3 regions of the Paenibacillus sp. R-74696 genome follow, and region 1 is predicted to be linked to each of the others. Evidence: riboswitches for the same ligand, from Rfam matches in the RefSeq annotation. Region 1 holds a riboswitch; each other region holds the start of a gene.
What was found. A riboswitch is a leader RNA that binds a small molecule or an ion and turns the genes downstream of it on or off. The one in region 1 is predicted to bind cyclic di-GMP.

Region 1 (2,268 bases):
ATGACACGCCCCACATGGTGGGCAGGGATAAATAACTCCAGATCCAAGATCATCTGAGCCTGCTTGTTGTCGTAGGGCTTGAAGGTAGGGGCCAGCTTTCGTTTCGACACCCCTTTTTCTTCAATATCCTCTAGAGGAAGTGAAAGCTGCATGGTATACTGTTCGGTAGTAGTCATCAGATTACGCAAAAAAATCGCCCTTTCTGTAGTGGTTGTGTGGTAACTCCCATTCTACAAGATTTGGCGATTTTTTTTTTGCTTATTTTTTACATGTCACGAAAATGGGGGGCCAGAAATCACTTTTCACTGACTTTCTGGACAGCCCCGCTTTTTTTGTGCGGAATACTATAGGTTGTGTTTATTGGGCAGAAAAATAATCCAATCAGGTGACGATAGGTTCGTTTTCTGAGGAATAGGTACGGGTGAGACACTTCAAACATGAGGGAGTCTTCATTTTTTCTTAATTGGTTTTAATGAACTGTTTTTATAAAAAGTTAATTATTTAACTTAAATTTCAAATAAATGAAAGGGTTGTATCCGATATAAGACTATAGGGATGAAAATGAGAAAATAGGATAGGAATCTTGGTTAGAATAAAAAGTAAATCTTTACGAAAGTCGAGGACGCAAAGCTGTGGGTCTAATTCATCGGTAGGAGAAACGATGTCATGACAGTCGGGCCGCTGGAGGGACCAAGGCTCCGCGTAGCTAGGATACTTGCGTATGGCGAAATAAGAGAACATAGCCACCATAAAATTATAAGCGGTGAATTCTCAAAACCTATTAGACCAAAAACAACAGAATTAGATTATGTACCAACACAATATATAACTGGATGGTTTAAAGACACAATCTATTCGTAGGCAACCCCGTGTGAAAATCAGTTATTTGTGGCTTTACCCGATTTTTTTAGTTTACCAACTCATTGTGTAACAGAAAATAAATACGATTGATCTCTACTGGGGGATTGTGATGAGATGGGTTTGAATGATCTTCAGAAACGAGTCATTGAAGAACTATACTTCGAGATGTTCAATTCTTTGTTAGCATATGCGCAAAGCGCATTGAAGGACCGAAGGTTAGCTGAAGAATCTGTACAGGATACATTTAGAATAGCATGTAATAAAGTTGGCCATATAATAACCAGCCCCAATCCAAGAGGCTGGTTATTAAATACACTGAAATATGTTATAAAGAATATGATTCGAAGCCGAGCCTCTTTAAGCAGCCTAGTAGTATCATCTTTGGTTTACGAAAACATCTTCTTGGGAGATACAAATTCGCATAATGTCGATCTGTTATACTCAGAACTAATGGATGCCGATGATTATAATTTGCTGAAAAAGGTAGTCATAGAGAAATATACTATGTTTGAGGCGGCACAGGAGCTTGGCATATCGGTAGAGGCTTGTAAAAAACGAGTTCAAAGAGCTAAAAATAAGCTGAAAAAGCTTCTTGAAAATGAGGCTTAATTTTATCCTAAATTTCGAAAGTAAGTATTCAAAATCATTAAAAGAATACGCTACCAAAGTAGTGCTTTATGGTGTTAAACAATGGCTCTTGATAGTATCAGTAGATTGTGTTTTCAAATGGACGAAGTACATGTTTAGTTTTACTGATTAGCTAGTGGCTTACTCTAATGGATAAACCTTAGTGGGTTCATGTTTTTGTTCAGTTATGCTGTATAAGGATTTAAATTGATCAAAATAGTATAAAGTATTGTTAAAGACTTGGAAATTGGTGACTCCCGGTATTTCTATATTAAGATGTCCGTCAGGAAATGAAAAAGACTGTAATAATCCAGATCTATTCAACGTTACGATTTCGTTATTTCCAAATACTTGGACAAACGAATAGTCACCATCTTTTAAGACAGAAAGTTTTTTAGTATTTATATTATATAAATAAATTCGATTGTCTTCAGAAGAATTTATGAATATAAGGGCATTATCTTTTTTTCTGTATGTTAAAGAATTTAACTGTATGTCGGAAAGTAGCTTTTGTTTGTTTTTCCCATCAAGATTGATTGAATAAAGGTTATTACCGTCACTGTAAAATATGCCATTGTCATGTAAGGTGAATTCCTCTACTGGTTCTTCAGCAAGCATCTTAAGTTCTGAATTTTTAATGTTAATTTTATAAAGATTTCCTCCACGTAGATTGGTGGCATATATCCAATCTTCGAAAACAACAAAGGGGTAGTAACTCATCTTTGATATCTGTCTCAAGAACTTACCGTCCAATGAGCGGACAACAAGTCCTCTTTTGTT
Region 2 (2,268 bases), on a different contig from region 1:
TGGAAGAATGGCATGTCGAGCATGGTCAGTTGGATAAAGCGATTGCCGGATATATTCGGATTATCGAGGAGCATGCGCAAGCGGAAGAGGCTTATTTTGCCTTAATGCAGCTGTATGCGTCCAAAGGAAATCATCTTATGGTTAATCAGCAGTACAATGTTTTAACCGCCGCGCTGATAGAAGAATTGAACGAGCAGCCAAGCGCGTACATTACAGAATGGTATAAAGAGTGGAAAAGCAGTGTTAGCGCGTTGTAGGGGCTATTTTGTAAATTTTCCGAGATTAAACAGGGATTTTGTCGAGAAATTGTAGAGTTGCCTTATTTATAATGGAGGAGCAGGTGAAAATGAAGACGGACAAGCTTTACGGGCTTCATTTTCAAAAAATAGCATGTTCAAAGGAATGGTTGAAGAAGATGATGATAACCGAGAAACGGCAAATAAACGTCATTCGCCATTTTCGCTATCCTGAGCTGGCTTGCTGTATAAGCGAGGGAGCCCAGCACCTACGACAGCTGAATTTAAATCAAATGACCGATTACACGATCGTTCGAGGCTTTTATACCCATCATCGAGGTCATTTTATTGGAATTACAGCTACTTCTGAGGGGCCTTTGTTTTTCTATGACAAGCAATATTTTCAGCTTTCGGAAGGGAAATTTATGATTGCTCTGGAGCATGACGACAAGCGAAACACGTTCTCTTTTTGGTGGGATGGGGTAGAAATATGTCGCCTGAACTATCAGCGGCAGCTTTATCAGTACAATGAGGGAATCGTGGATGACGGTATTCGTGATTTTTTTGCTTGGCTTTATTTGTCGACAGGACCGAGAAAGTTTTGGAGATTCCAAAAATTTTACACGGTCAAAAGCAGCTAAACGCTGGTTCGGGTATCAGAATTTTATCAGCCGAAAAAGGATTGATAAAACGCATGATGGAGCTGAAGTGGGATGGGCGCTGAACATTTGAAAGAGTTTCAAAGCTTGAAGCATGAGGATGAAATGCGGTATATGCTCCTGCTAAGGGATGTAAAGGGCATGCTTAAAGAGCGGAAAGAAGAACCTTTTATGAAACGGTTAAAGCGGAGATGGATGAAGAGAGGCCATAAAATACAAGCCTCAGCCTGGAAATAAAAAAGGTTTAACGTATTGTTTGTTGCAAATAATGGGTATATACTAGAGATAATCATAGTTTAATATAAGGTAGTTCTTCTACCTAACACCACTTACAAAACTTTACACGATAACGGCAAACCTGTCGAAAGGCAGGGACGCAAAGCTAAAGGGCCTTCTCTATTATTTAGATGGCAGCCTAGCCACCGAAGGGAGTTTTTTTTATGCGCAAAAGTTTAACGGTTATGATTTTGCTTGCATTGATACTGTCCGTGTTCCCGCAAGCAACTGCTCAAGTGGCAGCAGCTGGGACAAGCTGGCTCGATGAATCCAATGTGGATAAAGGAAGCATCGGTATTCGTTATGAGGTCAAGTCGGGCGTAGATACAAGGCTGGTTGTAGCCAAAGACGGCAAAAATTATACGTATGCGCTCCGGGCAAACCAGACAGAAGAGTGGTTCGCGCTTCAACTGGGCAATGGAGACTATACGATTACATTATTGGAGAACGTCAGTGGAACCAATAAATATAGAGCAGTTCAAACAGGCAAAGTTACCTTGAATTTGAGTGACAGCAGCCTCGTTTACTTAAACTCCATTCAAAATATCGATTGGAGCAGCAACAGCAAAGCGGTCAAGAAAGCATTGGAGCTGACTAAGGGTAAAAAGACGGATACCGAGAAGGTAACGGCAATTTACAAATATATTGTGGCGAATATTTCTTATGATCATCAGCTTGCAGCTAAGGTGACCAACGATTATTTGCCTCAAATCGATCGTACGTTTAGTTCGCAGAAAGACATTTGCTACGGTTATGCTGCATTAATGGCGGGCATGCTTCGCAGCTTGGACATTCCGGCCAAGATGGTGACGGGCAAAGCGTCCGATGTATCGAACTATCATGCTTGGAATGAAGTATATTTGGACGGCAAATGGATCACGATCGATACGACGCTTGATGCTGGCATGAAGAACAGCAAGAAAGCGGGCAAAATGATTAAAGACAGCTCGCGTTATACAGCTGCTAAAGTCTATTAAACGGATCTAAGCATATATAAATCAATAGGCACGTACAGAAGCTTCGTCTATCCTTCAAGGGATGGACGGAGCTTTTTTTGCTGTTATTTAGGCTGTCGAATGAAGGGGATGCTTGTAAAG
Region 3 (2,268 bases), on a different contig from region 1:
TATAACATCAATGAACCGCATCCTAGTGCAAATTGGGTGTTTTTCCCTTTATACCCTTTGTTAGTCTTCCTGGTGGAGTCTATTTCTAAATATGATTCGACGGTCGTGGGATCGGTTTTATCGAATTTGTTTTTGCTCGTATCGCTCTTATATTTTTATGGCATTTGTTTGAAAAGAGGGCTGAAACAGGAGCACGCCCAAGTTGCGGTGCTGCTGCTGCTTGTTTTTCCGACCGCCATCTTCTATGCCGTGCCTTATACCGAGAGCCTGTTCCTCATGCTGTCGCTTATAACCGTATATTATGCGATGCAAAAGCGATATTTTCTCGCGTTTCTGTTCGGGGGCTTGTCCGCTGTGACGCGCAATCTGGGCTTCGTCAACTTGTTTTTCGTTGTGGGGACGCTGTTGATTGAACACAGGCTGTACCGTTTCAAGTGGAAGGACGCAAAATATTTAGGTTATGCTGTTATTTCAGCACTGCCGCTGGCTGGTTATCTATTGTATATGAAATGGCTCACGGGCGATTTGCTGGCTCCGATTACGGAGCAAAGCATCAACTGGTATCGCAAGACGGTTGCTCCATTTTCAAACTACATTCATTTTATCCAAAAACCTTATTTCTCAGGAAATGGTGGCTGGGAAAATGGCCTGCTTGCCTTTATCATTGCTAATGCCGTCCTCGTCATTTTTGCTGCCTTTCTTATTATGCGCTGGAAAGATATTCGCCGTAATGCACATGAATGGCTGTTTTTTGCATATGGTCTGCTGCTTATGCTCATTCCGTTCGCCAGCGCCGAATTTTTGCAAAGCATTCCACGCTATGTCATGGTCGCGTTCCCCTTCTATATTTATTTTGCGGATGTGCTGAAAAATAATAAGCCGCTGCAAATGTTTTATTTCATGATGTTTTTCCTGCTTCATATTGTGTACGCGATCTGCTACTTTAATGGATATTTTTTCGTTGTATAATTTATGAAAAAATAATTTGACGAAATTTGCGATCAAGGTGTACAATAACACCATATTACATTAGCTCATACTTTATACCTATTACGTTTAACGAAAAGGCAAACTCAGGGAAACCTGATGTGCGCAAAGCTACAGGGGCTTCATTCCTAACGGAATATGCTCGCCAGCTGCCGAATTCAACATCGCTTCTTCCTTTATTAATCAAGGTAGACTTTGTTCTTTCGGGAGCAGGGACTATCTTTTTTTATTGCTTCAAACACGAAAAGGCAAACTCAGGGAAACCTGATGTGCGCAAAGCTATAGGGGCTTCATTCCTACGGGAATATGCTCGCCAGCTGCCGAAGCCCAACATAGCCTCCTTTGCCTGATGAAGGTGTGGCGTGTTCTTCGGACCACGTACCATCATTCGCTCGGGGGAGGAACTTACAATGAAAAAGACAAAATTCGCACTTACACTCCTTATGCTCGCTTCGACATTACTCTGGGCACTCCCTGTTAGCGCACAAACGAACTTTTACAATGGAGCATGGATCGGCACTTGGCCGAACCAAAGCTTGAACAACATTGCTGCCTACGAGCAACTGATCGGTGGACACCAAGATGTTGTACATACTTTTGTCAATTCGAATCAAGGGATCAATGAGTGGAAGGGTTTTATGGACTATGTAAATAGTAATGGTTCGATTAACCTACTTACCCTTGAATTTAAAAATAAAAATTACAAAGAATATTCGACTGCTGATATCAATAGAGGCGTAGTAGACGCTTACCTGAAACAAACAGCTAAACAATTGATGAACTGGCAGGCGGCTAATAAAAACCCTGAAATCTGGCTGCGCCTTTTCCACGAAGGCAACGGCAACTGGTACGGCTGGGGCGTTGGCGACAGCACAGTGAACACGAACGAAACCTACAAAGCGGCATTCCAACGTGTCGTTACCATTTTCAAGGAGCAAGGCGCAACAAACATCAAATTCATGTACAACGTAAACGCTGAAAATGTTGGCAAAAACGCTTCGTTTACAGCTATGTACCCAGGCGATGCCTATGTGGACATGCTTTCGATCGATGGCTACAATTTTGGAACGAAAGAATCGTGGAGCTCGTGGAGAACGTTTAACGATGTATTCTATGCTTCTTACCAAGCGCTGACAAGCATGTCGAGCAAGCCAATCATCATCGCTGAAACAGGCACAACCGAAAGCGGCGGCAGCAAAAAAGAATGGGTTATTGACGCTATGAACCAAGTGCAATCGCCAGCGTACAGCCAAATCAAAGGTTTGATCTGGTTCAATGAAA

Region 2: linked by a shared signal. The riboswitch ahead of ACSR9A_RS19105 (transglutaminase-like domain-containing protein) and the one ahead of ACSR9A_RS15380 (RNA polymerase sigma factor) in region 1 are both predicted to bind cyclic di-GMP.
Region 3: linked by a shared signal. The riboswitch ahead of ACSR9A_RS18065 (glycoside hydrolase family 26 protein) and the one ahead of ACSR9A_RS15380 (RNA polymerase sigma factor) in region 1 are both predicted to bind cyclic di-GMP.

Annotation. Positions count from the first base shown of each region.
Region 1 covers NZ_JBPULM010000031.1:60,988-63,255, forward strand. The annotation lists gene ACSR9A_RS15375 (transposase) at 1-188, opposite strand, end outside; cyclic di-GMP riboswitch class I at 589-686, shown strand; gene ACSR9A_RS15380 (RNA polymerase sigma factor) at 976-1,470, shown strand; gene ACSR9A_RS15385 (DUF5050 domain-containing protein) at 1,630-2,268, opposite strand, start outside.
Region 2 covers NZ_JBPULM010000039.1:67,771-70,038, reverse strand. The annotation lists gene ACSR9A_RS19115 (response regulator) at 1-257, shown strand, start outside; gene ACSR9A_RS19110 (hypothetical protein) at 347-877, shown strand; cyclic di-GMP riboswitch class I at 1,237-1,322, shown strand; gene ACSR9A_RS19105 (transglutaminase-like domain-containing protein) at 1,336-2,148, shown strand.
Region 3 covers NZ_JBPULM010000037.1:124,815-127,082, forward strand. The annotation lists gene ACSR9A_RS18060 (mannosyltransferase family protein) at 1-969, shown strand, start outside; cyclic di-GMP riboswitch class I at 1,057-1,144, shown strand; cyclic di-GMP riboswitch class I at 1,225-1,312, shown strand; gene ACSR9A_RS18065 (glycoside hydrolase family 26 protein) at 1,398-2,268, shown strand, end outside.